DNA from 4 places in the Clostridiisalibacter paucivorans DSM 22131 genome. Region 3 is predicted to be linked to each of the others. Evidence: riboswitches for the same ligand, from Rfam matches in the RefSeq annotation. Region 3 holds a riboswitch; each other region holds the start of a gene.
The links. Region 3 has a riboswitch for cobalamin ahead of Q326_RS0100760 (class I SAM-dependent methyltransferase). Riboswitches for the same ligand answer to the same signal wherever they lie in the genome.
Positions count from the first base shown of each region.

Region 1 (5,314 bases), on a different contig from region 3:
TACTCTAATGAAGACTTGTCTTATGGTGGAATGGACGAATTAACGGTAGGATATCTAATAGGTGAAATACTGAGACGGTTGGGAGAAAAGAATGAATCTATTAAATGGTTTGGCAATATAGTATCTGATAGGAGAATAAGAAATAACCCCAGATTGGAAAAAATGGCAAGGGAGCAATGGCAGATAACTAAAGGGGAGCTAAAAGGAGCAATCTGATGAATATAAAATATTGGGACGTTAAAACTGTATTAGGTGATATGCTTATTGCATATAATGGAGATGAATTGGTAGCTTTGGAATTAAATAAGAAAAATGAAGACAAGCTATTGGTTTGGCTCAATGATAATTTTAATAAAGTAGAAAAAAAGAAAGAAGACATATATTTTACAGATCAACTGGACCGTTATTTAAAAGGTGAAAAGATAAAATTTACATATCCTATATTCATGCAAGGAACAAAGTTTCAAAAAAATGTTTGGAGTGAACTTTTAAATATACCTTATGGAGAAGTTAGAAGTTATGGATATATTGCTGAAAAAATAGGTAATTCTAAAGCTATGAGGGCAGTAGGGATGGCAAATGGCAAGAACCCCATACCTATAGTAATACCTTGTCATAGAGTTATAGGAAAGGATGGAAAACTTGTAGGATATAGTGGGGGACTGGAATACAAGATTGAACTTTTGGAATTAGAAGGCCATAAAATAAAATATAGTAGAAATGGGATAGCTTATATAGATGGATAGAAGTCTTTTCTTTTAACTATTATTAAAGAGTTAGTAGATAATAGTTAGTAGTAAGTAGTTCAATGATAAAATCTATAGGATTTTTTCATTAACTGCTAACCACTAACTAATAGATACTAACTTTTTTTATAAGTCTCTAAAAGTTTATGTTTTGCATATAGATAATATATACTTTATATTTTTTATTAGGATGTGATTTGATGGGTTATTATAAATATGTAAATAAACCATTAATTTTTATACCAGGTATATTAGGGTCATTGGGAGAAGATATTATACCTGGATATGGGAAATTTGATTTTGGGATTGCAGAATATATTTATAGGCCCTTTATAGAAGGGCTTATAAATATGGGGTATGAAGAGGAAAAGGATTTATATATATGTTTTTATGATTGGAGAAAAGAAAATAGGTATTCTGCAAAGCAATATTTACTGCCCATAATAGAAAAAGCCAAGGAAAGAACAGGAGTAGAAAATGTAGACTTGTTATGTCATAGTATGGGAGGCTTATTGGCTAGGGCATATATACAAAGTGAATTATATATGTATGATATAGATAAAATTATAATGATAGCGACTCCCAATGCAGGGTCTGCTAATGCATATTATTTTTGGGAAGGAGGACAGTTACCTGAAAGTACAGTGGGTGATAATCCATTTTTAAATATGTTGTGGAAAGGATTTGTTTGGTATTTAAAAGCATCGAAAAAAAAGGATGATATGTGTATATTGCACAGTGAATTTCCATCTGTAAAAGAGCTTTTACCATCAGAAGAATATGGAGATTATTTAATATTTAAAGGGGCTAGTACATTTGTGCCTATAAATAGTATGAAATGTAAAAATACATTTTTAAATATATTAAATAGATATAAAGATTTAAGCCATAGCTATGGAGTTTTAACAGATCTAATATGTGGTACAGACAAAAAAACTAATAAATATATACAAGTGAGTAAAAGTAACACCGAGGAGAAATGGTGGGATGGCCAGCCATATAATAATATAAATACTATTTTTGGAGATGGAACTGTGACCATAGAAAGTGCATGTAATATGTGTGGAAGAAAACATTTCTTGGAGAGTGATCATACAGATATATTATATGACAGTTTGCCTATTATTAGAGATATATTGAATAGACCAATTTCACCTTACGCTATTATGACTAATATGAAAAATAGAATATCTCCTTTATATAGCATAATAATAAAGAATGCAAAAAACATAAATATAAAATTAAATAATATAAATATGAATATATGTAATGGAAAAGGAGATATAGAAAGTGAGAAGATATTATTTAAAAAATTAAGCGAAAATGATTATTGGATAATGATAGAAGAAGGTAATATGGAATTTGTTGATATATTTATTGATTATATAGAAAATGAAAAAGGTACAATAGTTGTTTACAAAAAAGAGTTTGAAGGTGTAAAAAAGATATTGGAAAAAACTTCAATCAATTCTTATAAAACAGTATTGTACCACTAATTATAATATTTATGCCATAGTTTTTATTATAATGATATTCCTGCTTCTTCAAATGTTATCATTTCTTTATTCATGAAAGTAGATGACTCTATAATATTAAATGCTAAAACTGCACCAGAACCTTCTCCTAGTCTCATATTCATATGGAGCATAGGTTCTAGGCCCAATATTGTAGAGGCGGCATATCCACTTTTATCTGCAGATGCATGAGATGGGAAAAAGTATTTTAATGATTTAGGAGCTATTTTAGAAGCTATTATAGCAGAGACTGTAGCTATAGTACCATCTATGACTATAGGAACTCTATTTGCGGCACCTGCTAACATTACACCGGTCATACCTGCAATATCTAGTCCACCTACTTTATGGAGAACATCTATGGGATCTAATGGATCAGGATTATTTTTATCAATAGCTTTTTTTATGGCATTGATTTTGGTTGGCAGAGACTCTACAGGGAGATTGGCACCAACTCCTACAATTGTCTTGGGATCTAAGCTAGCCAATACAGATAAAACAGCTGTGCTAGCAGTGGTATTGGCTATCCCCATTTCTCCAGTAGCTAATAAATTTATTCCATTATCTATTTCTTGTTGAGCAATTTCTATCCCTACTTCTATTGCTTTTATGGCCTCGTCTCTAGTCATTGCAGGTCCTTTTGTCATATTGGCAGTACCATACCTTATTTTTTTATTGATAACTTTAGAGGAATCTATATCTCTTATAACACCAATATCTACAGGGATTACCTTAGTATTGTTTTGTTTAGCTAAAGCACATACGCCTGTCACTCCTCTAGCAAAGTTTAATGTCTGTATATAAGTCACTTCTTGGGGAGTAGATGCTACAGACTCTTCAAAAACACCATGATCTGCAGCCATAACTATTACAGCTTTATTATCTACTTTTGGATATAATTTACCTGTAATACCACAAAGCTGTATAAGGATATCTTCTAGTTTACCTAGACTTCCTATAGGTTTTATTAAATTATCTACCCTTTCTCTTGATTTTTTCATCATTTTTGAGTCTAAATCTTTAATATTATTGATAGTTTGATTTAAAAGTTCCATATTTTGACCTCCTCATTTTTTATAAGATATGTTTATAATAAAAAAAGTTCGTGGTGTTTTTGTATAACAAAAACACCACGAACTTTTCCATCATTCGTTAAAAACAAATAACTAAAGGCAGGTCTTCTGGCTCTGGGTCATAATTCTCTTATACCTTCCCATCTTATGAATAAGACAGTGGTTTTAACATAACAGAACTCACCATTACAGCGGTGGGACCGCTGGAGACTTTCACTCCATTCCCTTTTCACCTATAATATCATAGGCACCTATAGTTAAAATTTAATTTCACTTAAATTAAGTAGTTTGTCCTTCACCATATCCTATATATTTGATAGTAGTTAATTGATCTAATCCCATTGGTCCTCTGGTGTGAAGTTTTTGAGTGCTTATGCCTATTTCAGCACCAAATCCATATCTACTTCCATCTGTAAAACGAGTAGATGCATTTACATAGACAGCAGCGGCATCTATTTCTAATAAGAATTTTTGAGAATTAGTGTAGTTATCAGTTATTATAGCTTCTGAATGACCAGTACCATATTGATATATATGATCTATAGCTTGATCTATAGAATCTACCACTTTAACAGCTAGTATGAGATCTAAGTATTCTGTATTCCAATCTTTTTCATTGGCATCAATAACATCAGGAATTATAATTTTAGTTTTTTCACATCCCCGTATCTCTACATCTAAGTTAGTTAGAGAGTGATATATTTTAGGTAAAAAATCCTTTGCCACATCCTTATGAACCAAAAGAGTTTCCATAGTATTACAAACAGCAGGGCGTTGAGTTTTAGCATTTATAACTATTTTTTCTGCCATATCTAGATCTGCATAATTATCTATATATATATGACAGTTACCAACACCAGTTTGTATAACTGGAACTGTTGAATTATTTACCACATTTTGTATAAGTCCAGCGCCACCTCTAGGTATAAGAATATCAATATATTTGTTTAATTTCATCATTTCATTAACTGCTTCTCTGTCAGGGATTTCTAATAATTGAATACATCCCTCGGGAAGGCCTGAAGAAATAGCAGCATCAATTATAATATTAGATAGGGCTATATTGGAATTGATTGCTTCTGACCCACCACGTAAAATAACAACATTTCCTGACTTAAGACATAAGGCAGCAGCATCCACAGTGACATTTGGTCTAGCTTCATAAATCATACCAATAACCCCTAAAGGTACTTTGACTTGTCCTATTTTAAGGTTATTAGGTCTTTTCCACATAGATATTACTTCTCCTATGGGATCTTTAAGGTCGGCAATCTTTCGTAATCCATCAGATATGTCTTTAATTCTATCTTCTGTAAGAAGCAATCTGTCAATTAGAGATTTAGATAATCCTTTATGTCTACCAGCCTCTATGTCTTTGCTATTTGCTTCTAAAATGAAATCCATTTTTCTAATAAGTGCATCGGACATCTTTAAAAGGGCCTTATTTTTTGTATTGGTATCCATAGTGGCAAGTATTCTTGATGCCTTTTTAGCTTTCTTAGCCTTTTCTAATACATAATTTTTAATGTCCACAGAAACCCTCCTTCTTTATTTTAAAATCTTACAATCTGCGTCAAATAAAGTTCCTATTTCTTCGCCTTCTAATATAGAATTGATCACATTATAAATGGAACCGTTGGCAATTATCATAGAAGCACCAGCAGATGTAGCTATTTTTGCTGCATTGATTTTGGTAACCATACCACCTGTACCCAAAATACTACCAGGATTACCAGCCATAGCCTCTAATTGAGGAGTTATTCTATCTACATAGTGAATAAGGCAAGCCTCATCATACTCTTTAGGATTGCAGTCATATAGACCATCTATATCAGATAAAATTATTAGTAAATCAGCTCCAATCAATTTAGCTACTAATGCTGATAAAGTGTCGTTATCTCCTACTTTGATTTCATCTACAGCCACTGCATCATTTTCATTTACGATGGGAATAACATGCTTATCAATTAAGGTTAAGCAT
Region 1 covers NZ_JHVL01000018.1:24,492-29,805, forward strand. The annotation lists gene Q326_RS0107385 (DUF2225 domain-containing protein) at 1-216, shown strand, start outside; gene Q326_RS0107390 (methylated-DNA--[protein]-cysteine S-methyltransferase) at 216-746, shown strand; gene Q326_RS16970 (esterase/lipase family protein) at 947-2,242, shown strand; gene cobT (nicotinate-nucleotide--dimethylbenzimidazole phosphoribosyltransferase) at 2,269-3,315, opposite strand; cobalamin riboswitch at 3,415-3,603, opposite strand; gene Q326_RS0107405 (glutamate-5-semialdehyde dehydrogenase) at 3,613-4,866, opposite strand; gene proB (glutamate 5-kinase) at 4,882-5,314, opposite strand, start outside.
Region 1: linked by a shared signal. The riboswitch ahead of cobT (nicotinate-nucleotide--dimethylbenzimidazole phosphoribosyltransferase) and the one ahead of Q326_RS0100760 (class I SAM-dependent methyltransferase) in region 3 are both predicted to bind cobalamin.

Region 2 (5,314 bases), on a different contig from region 3:
TACCAATAACAATGCTAAATATATATTCTTTCCCCCTTGACCCATACCAAATTTATTCATAGCCGTCACTATCAATCCACCTAAGCTAAGTAAAAATAACAATACTGCACACAGCATATTTGGAAACTTCTTTAATATTAATGACAATATCACCAACACTAAAACATCTAAAATAGCACCATAATTCTGTAAAAATACTACTAAAAATAGAAATTGTATCATGGCAAGTCCAATGAATGCATTTGTTACTGTCTTTATGGTTTTTATAGCATCCTCATATGTAACCATTTTTGATTCTTTATCGCCAAATATCTTAAACATTAATACACCTCCACTTCTTATGTACTTTATCTTTTGTTTTATGTAGCTCTATAAAAATAATTATTACTTGATAATGCAGCTATCTAGCAGGTAAGAATTCCCAATGACAACATACAGTATTCTATAATATTAATTTCTATTGGTAAATAGTACCCTTTACTTAAATGTGAATATTTTATCTATATAAAAATAGGAATCCCTAAGGATTCCCACCATCAACTAATAACTAATACCTACTAGCTACTAACTTTTTTATCTTTTTATACCCTAATTATATCCTATACTTATTCATATATACCTTGTCAAATCTCAATTCTTCTTCAGTATGGGGAGATTTTTGTTCATCGGGATATCCCACTGCAATAATACACTCTATCCTCTTATTTTTAGGCACATTTAATATTTGTTGAATATATTCTTCTGCTGTTTTTCCCAAGCCATGTTGTCTTTCTCTTATTTGTATCCAACATGAGCCAAGTCCTATAGATTCTGCTTCCATCTGAATAAGTATAGATGCAATAGAAGTATCTTCTACCCATACATCACTTTTTTCTTCATCTCCTAAAATTACAATGCCCAATGGTGCACCCTTTAAAAATAATCCTCCATGTTCTTTAGCTTTGGAAAGCTTTTCTAATATGCTCTCATCTGTAATAATAATAAATTCCCAAGGCTTCTTATTTTTTGAACTTGGTGATAAAAGGGCTGCCTTCATTAATTTATCTATTTTTTCCCTTTCAACTTTCTCTGTTTTAAATTTCCGAATGCTCCTCCTCTTTTTTAAAATATCTAACATAAATCATCCCTCCATTTTTATTTACTAGCTTTCTTTACTAAAAATGCAAGCCTCTTTAATCCTTTATCCAAATCACTCAATGAAGCATATGAATATGAAATCCTTAAATATTGATTATTGGAAAAACCATATATCTTTCCAGGATTTATCAACAAATTTTCTTTTAATGCTTCAGAAAACAAGTTGTTTATTGACACCTTTTTATTAAGTTTTGTCCATATATAAAATCCACCCTTTGGTTTTTGCCAAGTAGCTATATCTGAAAAATATTTGTCAAGGGCTTCAAGTGCTACTTTTCTTCTAATCCTCAACTCTTTCCTTACTTGATGTAAATATTCATCATATAACCCACTGTCAATCCAGTGTGCTAATGCCCATTGTGCCAGAGAACTAGATCCATAATCTGTCTGCATCTTTATGTCTCCCAGTCTTTCTATAACTGATTCTGGTCCCACTAACCACCCTATCCTCAATCCTGCCGACAATGACTTTGATATACTTCCCATATATAATACTATTCCTTTGCTGTCCATACTTTTTATAGCATTTGGAGGCTCTTTATCTAACCAAAGTTCTCTATATACATCATCTTCTATAATAGGCACCCTTTCACTTTCACACCTTTTTAATATCTCTTCCCGTCTCTTTTTTGTCATAGTTATTCCCGTTGGATTGTGAAATGTGGGTATTGTATATAGAAGTGCCATATTATTTCTATTTCTCGATACAACTTCATTGGGTATCGCACCTTGATTATCCATTGAAATTCCCTTTAAATTCATTCCAGCAGACTGAAAAACATGAAGAGACTTTAAATAAGATAAATTTTCTATAAATACCCTAGAACCAGGATGCAAAATGCCCAAAGATATTAATTGTAGAGCCTGTAAAGAACCAGAAACTATTAATATAGATTCTGGGGAAACATATATGCCATATCTCTTTAGATACTCACTCAATACTTTTCTCAAATACAATAGCCCTTTAGGCTCTTCATACCCCAGAGAATATATTTTCTTTGATATCTTCATTAACACCTCACTGAACATTTCCCGTGGAAATAGTTCTGGAGATAACTCTCCTGTCCCCAATCTAATTATATCACGGTGATACTCTAACTTATTTATTAGCTGAATAGTAGGCAAATTAGGCCTGTGAATACCTGCTTCTATATATTCATACCAATTTGGGGGTGGTGTAGAAGTCAATAATGACCAAGTATTATTAACAATAATAGTACCCCCACTACCTCTAGATTCTATTATTCCCTCTCCCTTTAACTCATCTAATGCCTCAATAATTGTGCTCCTGTTTACATCGAATAGTGTTGCTAACTGTCTTTGGGTTGGTAATTTAAATCCTACGTCCCACTCTCCATCAGATATTTTATCTTTAATATAATCTATTATTTGTCTGTAAACAGGTATATCTAAATCTCTATTTGGTTTCCAATTTATATTTGTCATTATATCACCTCTGAAGCGAAATACTGCTCAAACAATCTTTTAATTAGTATACAATAGTTTTTGCTCAATATAAGTCAAAATCTAAAAAAATGTACTTATAAAACTATAACCCAACTTCAAGCCATAATATATAATAATACTACCGCATACAATATTAATTACCTTTATCACTCTATCATTAAATTTATTCTTAAATATTGAAACTATAGTGGTTAATCCACTAAACCACAAAAATGATGCCAGACAAACCCCTAATATAAAAAGCCTTGAACCCTCTACAGGAAGAGAAGCTCTAAATCCTCCCAAAAGCAATGAGCCATCTATCAATGCTTGAGGATTGAGCCAAGTAACTGCAAAACATGTGGATGCTATCTGCAATAAAGACTTATTTGTATCGATTTCATTATTAGTCTCTGGTTTACTTTTTATAAGTATTATACCAATATATATAACTGCTAAACTTCCAACCAATAATACTATTGTTTTTAATAATTGAGACCTGTCCATCAATAAACCCATACCAAAAAAACATGCCAATGCCAAGGAAATATCAAATAAAATTACTATAAGTGCAACTTTATATGCCCTTACTTTTTCTTCACTAATTGCAGTATTTATTACATAAAGGTTCTGCATTCCTATTGGTGCCACATAGGCTAATCCCAACATAAATCCATGTGCTAAAAATCCAAACATTTTTACCCCCCTATTATAGTATTTACTGAAATATAAATCCCCTTTCTCATTTCTTACACATATTTATTATAATAATTAATCTAATAAATGTCTCCAACCAAAAACTATATATTTATACCAACCAAAATATTCTATAAAAATAAAGAATCCTTTCTGCTAATGCTTAACACATCAAAAGGATTCTTAATGAATGATATTAAAAATTTATGTAATTATTTAACTAACAAGCTTATAAGGTGCTTTAAAAATCTCTTTTCTCAACTTATTTACTTTGTTCAAGTCACAATACAGTTGAGTCTCTATGATTTCAGTGCCTAAATCATGATTAAATGCAGTATTGATAACACTCATTGAAAAAATATCACTTAATGTTATTGAACATATATCCATTTCTTCAGCATATTTTTTCTCAATTAACTCCAAGTCTTTATTTATTTGATCAATAATATCATCTATGAAATCTTTTCTTATATATTTTTCATATTGATACATCTTTAAATATAATATATTCAAACTTGCATAAAATTTTTTAATCACCATATATCCCTCCCTTTCCCATTTGACAAAATAAAAAAACCAGCCTATGTGCTAGTTATTTTCACTAAAAACAAAACCCTTTTTCATCAAAAGGGTATTATAGTCAAATTGAAAAATTACTTCAATTTTTATAACACCTTCCCATCCTCGTGGAAATAACAGCGCATCTACTATTGGCAGGTCTCCTGACTTAAGTATAAACATAAAACTTCCCTTCCCATGCATCAGCACAGTGGCAATGAAGCTTTATTAACTTTAACAGTGGCGGGACCGTGTTGGATTTTCACCAACTTCCCTTTTAATTGATGTAATTACATACATCAAACCAATAGTCATAGTATTTAGTTTTTTATTAGTATAAATCAAGTATAGCACTGCCATCATAGTATGTCAACAAATTCAATCTAAAGGATAGTGTGAAGTTGCTGTAGGTTTTTATAAAATAGAGATTTCCCACATCTAGAGGAACTCTTTTTTTATTTTTTGTAATTTTACCTACAATAATTTTACTCTAAGTTATATTCTCAGATTATTGCCAAATATATAGTTATAACCAAGGTGTAAAACAAAAAATGTTTCACAAAATTTATTGAAAAATAAAAAAGTTAGTAGTAAGTAATTTAATGATAAAATCCATAGAATTTCAACCATCAACTACTAACCACTAACTATACTTATATCTTTATTTAATTTTTCTTTACTTAATTGGCTTTAAACTTGCTTGAAAATGTCTAAGAATAGGTGGTTCCCATGTAATTCTATAGCCCTTCACTTCACTTGCCCTATCTTTAATTGCTATCAATGCATCAGCCATGACATCGATATGGGCCTGTGTATAAACCCTTCGTGGTATTGCTAATCGTGTAAACTCAAAATCAGCATGTAGCTGTTCCCCTGTATCGGGATCATTCCCCAGCATATAAGAACCTATATCACATGTACGGATACCTGCTTCCTTATACAGTTCAATGGCAAGGGCTTGCCCTGGAAACTCATAATATGGAATATGGGGGAACATAGCCTTTGCATCTACAAATACACCATGCCCTCCCACTGGTGATTGATATGTTATCCCAGCTTCATCAAGACGACTGGCTAAATACTCCATTTGACCAATGCGATACCTCAAATAATTTTCATCGATTCCTTCATAAAGTCCAATTGCTAAACTTTCAAGTTCACGACCTGAAAGACCACCATAGGTGACAAAACCCTCAAAGGAAATAGTGCGCCCCTTACAATCTTGGAACAATTTTTCATCATCTTTAATTCCAACTAATCCTCCCATATTTACAATGGCATCTTTCTTAGCACTCATAGTAAACATATCTGCATAACCAAATATTTCCTTTATGATTTCTTTGACAGATTTATCTTCATATCCTTTTTCCCTTTGCTTGATAAAATAGACATTTTCTGCATAACGAGCAGCATCAATACATAACTTTATACCATGTTTTTTACAGATTTTAGATGTTTCTTTCATATTTTTTATAGA
Region 2 covers NZ_JHVL01000014.1:18,546-23,859, reverse strand. The annotation lists gene Q326_RS0106730 (hypothetical protein) at 1-321, opposite strand, end outside; gene Q326_RS0106725 (nitroreductase family protein) at 593-1,117, opposite strand; gene Q326_RS0106720 (aminotransferase-like domain-containing protein) at 1,135-2,583, opposite strand; gene Q326_RS0106715 (LysE/ArgO family amino acid transporter) at 2,665-3,279, opposite strand; gene Q326_RS0106710 (hypothetical protein) at 3,496-3,816, opposite strand; cobalamin riboswitch at 3,975-4,161, opposite strand; gene Q326_RS0106700 (tryptophanase) at 4,514-5,314, opposite strand, start outside.
Region 2: linked by a shared signal. The riboswitch ahead of Q326_RS0106710 (hypothetical protein) and the one ahead of Q326_RS0100760 (class I SAM-dependent methyltransferase) in region 3 are both predicted to bind cobalamin.

Region 3 (5,314 bases):
ATAGATAGGGAAAACTATGAAATTGAGCTTAACAATGCCCATATAGAATTCAATGATAGAAGTACAATAGATGTTGATCTAGGAAGGATAATAATATATAGAGATGAAAGAAGAAGTAATAATATAACATCTATAAGTTCTAGCAGTTCTTCCGATGGGACATCGTCTTTTCATGGCAATGTAGAAAAGGATATAGAATTATTGGATATTAGGTCTCCACTATTAGAAGATTTAAAGGATTATCTGGATATTTCCATAGGAGATATTGATTATAGGGAGATTTCAGGAATTAAATGCAAACAAAATCAGACCTTGAGTATATATACTAAATTTAAAACGCCAGAAAATATATTAGGAAGATATACTTTCTATGACATAAAGCCCAAACTATATTATCAAGATAAAAATGGAGAAAAAGCATATGAGAGGATATATAATATAGATTATACCCCTTATGATTTTGACTTGAAGGGTATATTTAACTATTTGAGGGCAAGGGGGGCAATCTAATATGTATAATGGATATAATAAAATATTTTGGGGGATATTTATTGCAACATTCAATATAAAATTAGGAATGATAAAGATATTACCAGGGTTTATAGGGTTTATGATTATATTAAGTGGAATGGGTTCTTTATACAGACATACCCATATAGAATCATTTAATAGGGCTAAAATTTTTGGAATAATGACAGTCATTGGAACCTTTATTGGATTTTTTTTATCCATTCAAGCAATGAGATTTTCTATATTTAGTCAATTATTAATAGTGTTTTATACTGTAATGGAAGTAATTATGTTTTATAAATATATTGAGGGTTCTATAGAATATTTTAACAATAACGATTATGAAGAATGGGCTAATGAGTGTATAAAAAAGCTGAGATTTTATACTGTAGTTTCAATAACTAATCTTATATTATTGAACTTTACACTTATGTTCAACATAACATATTTGCATATTTTAGTAGGTATTATATTTATTGTGTTGAGGATATATCTGATGGTGATGACCTATGGTTTTAGAAATACATTTGATAAAGATTTAAAAAAAGGATAAAAGATTTAAGGGGGATGTATATGAACAAAATTGCAATTATATATAAATCCAAATATGGTAGCACAAAAAAATATGCACAGTGGATAGCTAATGAATCCCATGGAGATCTGCTTGAGGTTTCAGAGGTTGAAATTAAAGATTTATTACTATATAATACAGTAATTTTTGGGGGCGGACTTTATGCCAGTGGGATTAATGGAGTATCTATTATAACTAAAAATTTTGAGAGACTGAAGGATAAAAATATCATTGTTTTTACAGTGGGTCTTGCATCTACAGACGATATAGATATCTTTAAGCCAATTATTGAAAAGAATTTCTCAAATGGAATGGCAGAAAGAATAAAGTTTTTTCACTTTCGGGGTGGAATTGATTATAAGAATCTAAGTTTTACCCATAAGGCTATGATGGCAATGCTTAAAAAAATAGTTTCTAAGAAAAAACCTGATGAAATGTCTAAAGATGATAAAGATATGTTAGAATCATATGGAAAGAAGGTTGATTTTACAAATATAGATGCAATAGAGCCATTGATTATGTATATTAAAGGCCTTAATAAATAAAAACGTGAAAGGTCTAAGGAGATAAGTATATATGAAAAAATTATTGAATATAAATAATTTTATAAAATGTCTATTATTCTTATTTTTGTGTATTATAATTGCCAATTTGATATCAACATATATGACTACTCGTGCTAGTGTAGACATAATAGGGGGAGCTGATGGTCCCACAGCTATATTTTTAACAACTAGTAATAATACGAATTTTATTGTAATATTAGTCTTAATATCTATAGCTATAGTATTTTTGTATAGATATATGAGACATAGGTTTTGAATTTAAGAAAGTATATAATGAGTCAGTAGGTAATAGTTAGTGGTTAGTAGTTGATGGTAGAAATCCTATGGATTTCATCATTAAACTACTTACTACTAACTATTTTTTTTAAAAAATAATTTTGATAAATATTATCAATAACACTTGACAAAGGAAAATAATTGAACTATAATTAAAAATGTAATCATTACAAATTAAGAATAATTACAAATTACATATGTCTAATATGAATTAGATTAAAATATATTATTTATAAAATATAAGGAGGAGATTTTTGTGGAAAAACAAAACAAATTACCATTATTAGGAGATGCATTTCCAGAAATGGAGGTCAATACTACCCATGGAGTAAAGAAATTACCAGAAGATTATAAAGGGAAATGGTTTGTATTATTTAGTCATCCAGGGGACTTTACTCCAGTTTGTACTACTGAATTTGTAAGCTTTGCTAAGAAAGCAGATGAATTCAAGAAATTAAATACAGAGCTTATAGGATTATCTGTAGACCAAGTATTTTCTCATATAAAATGGGTACAATGGATTAATGAAAAAACAGATGTAAAGGTACCATTCCCTGTTATAGCAGATGAATTGGGTAGAGTTTCTAATAAATTAGGTATGTTACATGAGAGCAAGGGAACTAATACTGTAAGGGCAGTATTTATAGTAGACGATAAAGGAATTTTAAGGCTTATGATGTATTATCCACAAGAGATAGGAAGAAGTGTAGACGAAGTTTTAAGAGCAGTAAAGGCATTACAGACATCGGATAATAATGGAGTAGCAGTACCTGAAAATTGGCCAAATAACCCATTGATAGGGGAAAAGGTAATAATACCTCCTGCTGGTACTGAAGAATTAGTAGAGGAAAGACTTAAAAAGGCAGAGTCTGGAGAGATAGAGTGTTTAGACTGGTGGTTCTGCTATAAGGATTTAAAATAAGTGATATAAAAACTAAGGGATATTTCATAGTGAAATATCCCTTTTCTAATTGCTCTTGACATACATATGCCCATAATATATTATTAATTTAACGATAAGTTAATAAATGGGTATAGGTTTAGATATTATTTTTAAGATATCTATGAAAAGGGAAGACAGGTGAGATGCCTGCACGGTCCCGCCGCTGTATTAGAGGAGTTTTTCCAAGTTATTACCACTGATCTTCGGGAAGGTATGGAAAAACTATGATTCTTAAGTCAGAAGACCTGCCTATATCATGTGCCAGGAACTCTACGGAAGATAGGGGGGTATGTTTTATTACGTTTTAATGATTTTTGAAATGTGAGACACCTCTTAACTGTTTTATTGAGGTGTCTTTTAGTTTTATTCTTATCTAAAAAGGAGTGGGTAAAGTGGATATAAAAACTTTTGATGATATGTGGCGAGAATCTTCAAATATGAATTTATCAGCTACTAAAGATGTATGGGATTTAAGGGCAAAGGAATTTAATGGCAAGGATAAAAATGCTAGAATGGATGAGGTAATAGAGTTCTTGTTATCTAAAAATATAGTCAATAAATCATCAGAGATATTAGATATAGGTTGTGGGCCTGGTAAATATAGCGTAGAATTTTCGAAAAAGTCAAAATATGTAACAGGTATAGATATATCTCCCAATATGATTAAGTATGCTAGAGAGAATGCAGAAAAATTAAATATAAGGAATATTTCCTTTGATGCAGTACCGTGGCAGCATATAGATTTAAATCAAAGGGCATGGAATAATAGATTTGACCTTGTATTTGCATCTATGTCTCCAGCAATAGATAGTAAGGATACTTTAGTAAAGATGAATGAAGCTAGTAAAGGATATTGTTTTTTAAGTGGTTTTGTGACTAGAGAGGACGAGGTAAGGGATACTATAAATAGATTATCCTCTAAAGGCAAATATATTAATAATTGGGGAATTAAGATGTACTGTGCATTTAATATATTATGGCAATTGGGTATATACCCTGAGATATATTATAGGGATGTGCAATGGGAAAATAAGAGGAGATTAGAAGATGCGATAAATGTGTATACTGTACATATTAAAGAAGAACCTCAGATAGTATATGACATAAAAAATTATTTAAATAGTATATCCAAAGATGGTATTATAGTAGAAAATACTAAAGCCAAAATAGGTTGGATGATATGGAGGGTGTAAAATGAAGAAAATATATAAACTAATGATTTTGACAATGGCATTTATGATGATTCTCTCGGGATGTGGCAATGGAGAAGTAACCAATGTAGATGGGAATAATAATGAAGAAGTAGTATTGAATCTTGAAGGGGGAGATTGGGGATATCCTAGTCCTTATGCCCATTATTCTAGGGGTCCTGGTGCATATAAGATGAGACTTATATTTGACAGTTTATTAGAGCGAGGAGAAGAAGGCTTTATACCTTGGCTTGCTGAAGACTGGAAAGTAAGTGAAGATGGAAAAACATACACCTTTAAATTGAGAGAAGGAGTTAAATGGCAGGATGGTCAGCCTATGACAGCAGAGGATGTAAAGTTTTCCTTTGAATACTACGCTGAATATCCACCAGTCTCAGATGAATTAAATATAAGTAAGGACAATTTTATAAACGAGATAAATGTAATAGATGAACACAATATTAGCATAAATGTAAATGAACCCAATGCAACTTTGTTGAATAGATTTGGAGCAGCAAGGATTATACCTAAACATATATGGAAAGATGTAGAAGACCCTAAAAAATTCAATGGTCCTGAGGCAGTTATAGGATGTGGACCGTATATACTTAAAGAATATAGCAAGGAGCAAGGTGCATATAAATTTGAAGCATTTAATGATTATTGGGGACCTAAACAGAAGGCAGATATAATTCAATTTGTGCCTGTGAGTGATACTATATTGGCCTTTGAAAAGAGAGATATAGATATAACAGAAGTTACACCTGATATATTAAATAAATATAAAAATGATTCCCAATATAAAGTTATAAATGACCCTGCATTTTGGGGATATAGAATTATGTTTAATATGGAAAAGAGATCCGAACTTAAAAACAAAAATTTAAGACAGGCTATGGCCTACGGTATAGATAAAGGTGAACTCATAGAAAAGGTTGCAAGGGGAGCTGCTAAGCCTGCCAGTGCAGGTTATTTGCCAGTAGATCATATCTGGTATAATAAAAATATTAAGCAATATGGGTTTGATTTAGATAAGTCTAAACAGCTATTAGAAAATAAAGAATACAAATTCACATTATTAACTGGTAATGATAATAAGGAAGTTAGAATTGGAGAACTAATCAAATTAAGTCTTGAAAAAGTGGGCATTGATTTAGAGATAAAGAGTATAGATAAAAAATCTAGAGATGCTGCAGTAAAAAATGGAGATTATGAAATGGTACTTATTGGCCATGGGGGTTGGGGAAATGATGCAGAT
Region 3 covers NZ_JHVL01000001.1:163,691-169,004, reverse strand. The annotation lists gene Q326_RS0100785 (hypothetical protein) at 1-510, shown strand, start outside; gene Q326_RS0100780 (hypothetical protein) at 512-1,063, shown strand; gene Q326_RS0100775 (flavodoxin domain-containing protein) at 1,084-1,626, shown strand; gene Q326_RS0100770 (sodium ion-translocating decarboxylase subunit beta) at 1,658-1,903, shown strand; gene Q326_RS0100765 (peroxiredoxin) at 2,180-2,845, shown strand; cobalamin riboswitch at 2,943-3,133, shown strand; gene Q326_RS0100760 (class I SAM-dependent methyltransferase) at 3,259-4,059, shown strand; gene Q326_RS0100755 (ABC transporter substrate-binding protein) at 4,061-5,314, shown strand, end outside.

Region 4 (5,314 bases), on a different contig from region 3:
AGATGCAATATTTGGTTTTTTAAAAGGTGGACTTTCTATAGTGGCAGTATTAGCAGGTATGTTTTTTGCTGCTATATCAGGTTCAGGAGCTGCTACTACTGCTGCAGTAGGTACAACATTAGTTCCCGAATTAAAGAAAAAGGGTTATGATGAGGCTTCTTCAGCGGCTTTAATAGCAGCTAGTGGAACTATTGGAGTAGTGATACCACCTTCTGTGCCTATGATATTATATGCAGTAATATCCGATCAATCAGTAGCTAAATTGTTTTTAAATGGGTTTATACCTGGAGTTATGATGGGAATAATGCTAATAGGAATTGCTATAGTGCAAGCATATAAAAGAAATTATCCTAAAGGAGCTAAGTTTTCACCGAGAAATATATTTAGAACTTTCAAAGATGCTATATGGGGAATTATGACACCTGTGATAATTTTAGGAGGTATTTTTTCAGGATTCTTCACCCCATCGGAGGCAGCGGTTATTGCAGTGAACTACGCGTTAATAGTATCTTTATTTATATATAAAGATATGAAATTGAAGGATTTATATGGAATTATTTGTAAATCAGCTATGACTATGGCTGTGATAATGTTTATAATAGCTACTTCATCTATATTGAGTTGGATATTGGCTAATTGGAATATTCCTACTATTATAGCTAATGGCGTATTATCATTGTCTACCAATAGATATATTATAATGCTACTAATAACTATGATAATATTAATAACTGGAGTATTTATGGAGACAGCATCAGCCCTTATAATATTAACACCTGTATTTTTGCCATTAATAAATCAGCTAGATATAAGTTTAGTACACTTTGGATTAGTTATGGTTGTTGGATTAGCAATAGGCATGATAACTCCACCAGTAGCAATTAATCTTTATGTAGCTTCATCAATAACAAATCTTTCACTAGAAGAAATAACAAAGGCAATCATACCTTATCTTATAGGATTAGTAGTGGTTTTACTACTATTGCTTTATATTCCTATGCTTGTTCCAGGGTTAATGTAAATAACACTATTTTTATAATATTGTTATTTAAGTATGTTGTTATTGTAGATTTTTTTTGCTATAATTATAGAAAAAGATAACAAGCTTTTTTAGGTTTTGATTTACAATAGTAAAAATTAAAAGGGAAAGAGGTGAAAAACCTCTACAGCCCCCGCTACTGTAATTGCTGACGAAACTTTTATATACCACTATGTATTATCATGGGAAGGTTAAAGTGTAGGATGATGCTTAAGTCAGGAGACCTGCCTAAAAAAGAGATAAGATTCTTCGGAGGGAAGGCTAATTTAATATGGGATTGTTATGGCCATTTTAATGGTACATTCCGGCGGAACTCTGCCGGTTTTTTTTATTTTATATAATTTGGAGGAGATTTTATGGCTAAAAAAGTACAAAAAAGGGATGGTAGTATAGTAGATTTTGATCCATTGAAAATAGAAAATGCTATTTTTAAAGCAGCTAAATCTGTTGGAGGTAGTGATAGAAAAAAGGCTAGAGATTTGGCTAATATGGTAGTACAAATATCTGAAGAAGCCTTTGGAGCTGGAGTACCTACTGTTGAAGATATTCAAGATATAGTAGAAAAGGTACTTATAGAAGAGGGACATGCGAGGACAGCTAAAGCATATATACTCTATAGGAATAGACATGAAGAAATCAGAGAAGTTGAAAATCTTTTGATGGATGGAGAAAGGATGGTAGATGATTATGTCTCTTTAGATGATTGGAGAATAAAAGAAAATGCCAATATGGGTTTTAGTTTACAGGGACTTAATAATCATATAGTTGAAGCTGTGACAAAAAAGTATTGGTTGCAAAAGATATATACAAAAAAACTTAGGGATGCCCATACAAATGGAGATCTACATATACATGATTTAGGCCTATTGGCTCCATATTGTTGTGGATGGGATTTAGAAGGACTTTTAATAAATGGGTTTAAAGGAGCTAATGGAAAGATAGAATCAAAACCAGCTAAACACTTTAGGTCATTGTTGGGACAAATAGTGAATTGGTTATATACACTTCAAGGAGAGGCGGCTGGAGCACAGGCCATAAGTTCTTTGGATACATATGTAGCTCCATTTATTAGATATGATGGGCTTTCATATAATGAGGTTAAGGATGCGGTTCAAGGATTTATATTTAATCTTAATATACCTACTAGAGTAGGATTTCAAACACCTTTTACAAATATAACATTAGATATTGCTCCCCATCCAATGCTTAAAAATGTACCTGTAATTATAGGTGGAAAAAGAAAAGAGGAAACATATGGGGAATTTCAAGAAGAGATGGATATGTTCAATAGGGCATACTGTGAAGTTATGATAGAGGGAGATGGTGCTGGAAGATGCTTTAGTTTTCCAATACCCACTATAAATATAACTAGAGATTTTCCTTGGGATTCTGAAATATCAAATATAATAATGGAGATGACTAGAAAATATGGGACACCATATTTTGCTAATTTTATAAATAGTGATCTTTCGCCTGAAGATGTTAGAAGCATGTGTTGTAGACTTAGATTAGATAATAGAGAATTGAGAAAAAGAGGTGGTGGCTTATTTGGAGCAAATCCTCTTACAGGGTCTATAAATGTGGTGACATTAAATATGGCTAGAATAGGGTATTTATCTAATACTAAAGAAGAATTTAAAAGAAAAGTAAAGATGCTTATGGAAAAGGCAAAGACTATATGCGAATCCAAAAGAAAAGTATTAGAAAGGTATATGGAAGTTGGGTTGTATCCATATTCTAAATACTATCTTCAAGGGATAAAGGATGCCCATGGTGAGTACTTTAAAAATCATTTTAGTACCATAGGATTAAATGGAATGAATGAAGCTTGCTTAAATTTTTTAAGCAAAGATATAACTAGTGAAGAAGGACAAGAATTTGCTATAGATATAATGGAATTTATGAATAGAGTAATACAAATATTTCAAGAAGAGACTGGTAGTCTTTGGAATTTAGAGGCATCACCTGCTGAAGGTGCTGCATATAGATTTGCTAGGATGGATAAAAGAATGTATCCGAATATAGTCACGCAAGGAGATGATGAGCCATATTATACTAATTCTACCCAATTACCAGTGGACCATACTAAAGATGTTTTTGAGGCATTAGAATTACAAGAGAGATTACAAACATTATATACAGGGGGAACAGTATTCCATGGATTTATTGGAGAAGAGATACACAGTATTGAGGCTACTAAAAATTTGATAAAAAAAGCTTTTGAAAATAGTAGGATTCCATATTTTACAGTTACTCCTACTTATAGTATTTGTAGTGAACATGGATATATAAAAGGAGAGCATTTTACATGTCCTAAATGTGGAAATGAAACTGAAGTGTGGACTAGAGTTGTAGGATTTCACAGGCCTGTACAGTCTTGGAATAAAGGAAAGAGAGAAGAATATAAAGATAGATTAGAATTTGAAATAAGTAAAGCTTTGTAATAGGGAGTTGAGATATTTGATATTTAAAGGGATGCAGAAGTCATCATTTATAGATTATCCAGATAAGATTTCTACGGTAGTATTTACAGCAGGATGTAATTTTAGGTGTTCATATTGTCATAATTCCCATTTAGTATACAATACTGGTGAAGAAATATCAGAAAAGTTTATAATATCGTATCTAGAAAAAAGAAACAAATATATAAATGCTCTATGTATTTCTGGAGGAGAACCTACACTACATCAAGGGCTTTATAGTTTTATAAAAAAGATTAAAGAAAAGGGCTTTTTAGTAAAATTAGATACCAATGGTACCAACTATGAACTATTAAATACACTTTTAGATGAAGAGCTTTTAGATTATATAGCGATGGATATAAAGGCACCGTTAGATAAATATAAAGATGTAGTTAATGTAGATTTAGATATAAAACCCATATATAAAAGCATTGATATAATAAAAAATAGTGATATAGATTATGAATTTAGGACTACTGTTTGTAATGAATTATTGACTCAGCAGGATTTAATAGATATAGGTAAGATGTTAAGTGGTTCTAAGAGATATGCCATACAAAATTTTAGAGATGGGGATTCTGTTATAATAGGAAAGGGAGTTTTAACTCCATTTAAAGATAATATAATAAACGAAGTTAAAAGAAGTATGGGAGAATATTGTGATGAAATTATAATTAGAAAGTGATAAAAAAAGGCCTTGACTTTGTTCGAGGTCTTTTTTATATAATTTCTTTAATAAATAGAGGGTATAATATAGGTAAATGAAATGTAATAATTATAAAGGGCATATAAAAGAAATAAAAGGTGTATAATTATATAAAATGTTTTCATAAAGCCAGATAAAGAAACTAGTATTAGCTATGTTAGTAGGATTTGATAAAAAACATATGGATATGAGGGGGATTTAATTTGGATTTAAGCAAATTAGAGCTTTTATTGAACAAAGGGGAAGGACCTAAATTGGATTATAAAGAGATGCTAGACTTAGAAACAGAATCGGATAAAAAAGAGTTGGTAAAGGATGTAATTGCCATAGCTAATAGCCAAGGGGGGAGGGGACATCTTATAATAGGAGTAAAGGACAAAACTAAAGATATAGTAGGGATAGATTCCAATAATATAAATGAGGAAAGAATACAGCAAATAATAGGCTCTAGATGTGATCCACCTGTAAATATAAGAGTAGAATTTTTTAATATAGAAGAAAAGACGGTTTCTGTTATTACTATCTTTAGAAGTAGAAAAAAACCTCATCAGATGCTTCAAACAGGGGCATTTTATATAAGGCGAGGGTCAACTACAGATGTGGCCAGAAGAGATGAGATTGCAAATATGTTTCAAAAATCAGGGGTTATAAATAATGAGTTAATACCTGTATATAATGTAGGTATAGATGTACTAGATAAAACTACCATAGAAAAATATATAGAGAAAATAACTTCTAATCATGAATATGATGAGCTTATATTAAGTAATTTAGGTATAATACATATGGATGAAGATAGTAACAATTACTGTCCTACCGTTGGTGGATTATTGTTATTCTGTAAAAACCCTCAAATTTATTTGCCACATACGGGATTAAAACTTATATATGAAAAAGAGGATGAGGAAATTGCTGAAAAATTTAATGGTAATATTCTAGAAATTTTAGATAATAGTACAGAATTTTTAACTACACTTTTAGATAAATATAATTATCCCATGGGTGGATTAAATGAATGTTTATCTAATGCTCTAATACATAGAGATTATTTTGACTACAAAAGGGAAATAGTAGTTAATATATCTAGAAGTGCTGTAGAGATCAGCA
Region 4 covers NZ_JHVL01000004.1:69,145-74,458, reverse strand. The annotation lists gene Q326_RS0102830 (TRAP transporter large permease) at 1-1,021, shown strand, start outside; cobalamin riboswitch at 1,096-1,285, shown strand; gene Q326_RS0102825 (ribonucleoside triphosphate reductase) at 1,396-3,483, shown strand; gene Q326_RS0102820 (anaerobic ribonucleoside-triphosphate reductase activating protein) at 3,500-4,186, shown strand; gene Q326_RS0102815 (RNA/DNA-binding domain-containing protein) at 4,411-5,314, shown strand, end outside.
Region 4: linked by a shared signal. The riboswitch ahead of Q326_RS0102825 (ribonucleoside triphosphate reductase) and the one ahead of Q326_RS0100760 (class I SAM-dependent methyltransferase) in region 3 are both predicted to bind cobalamin.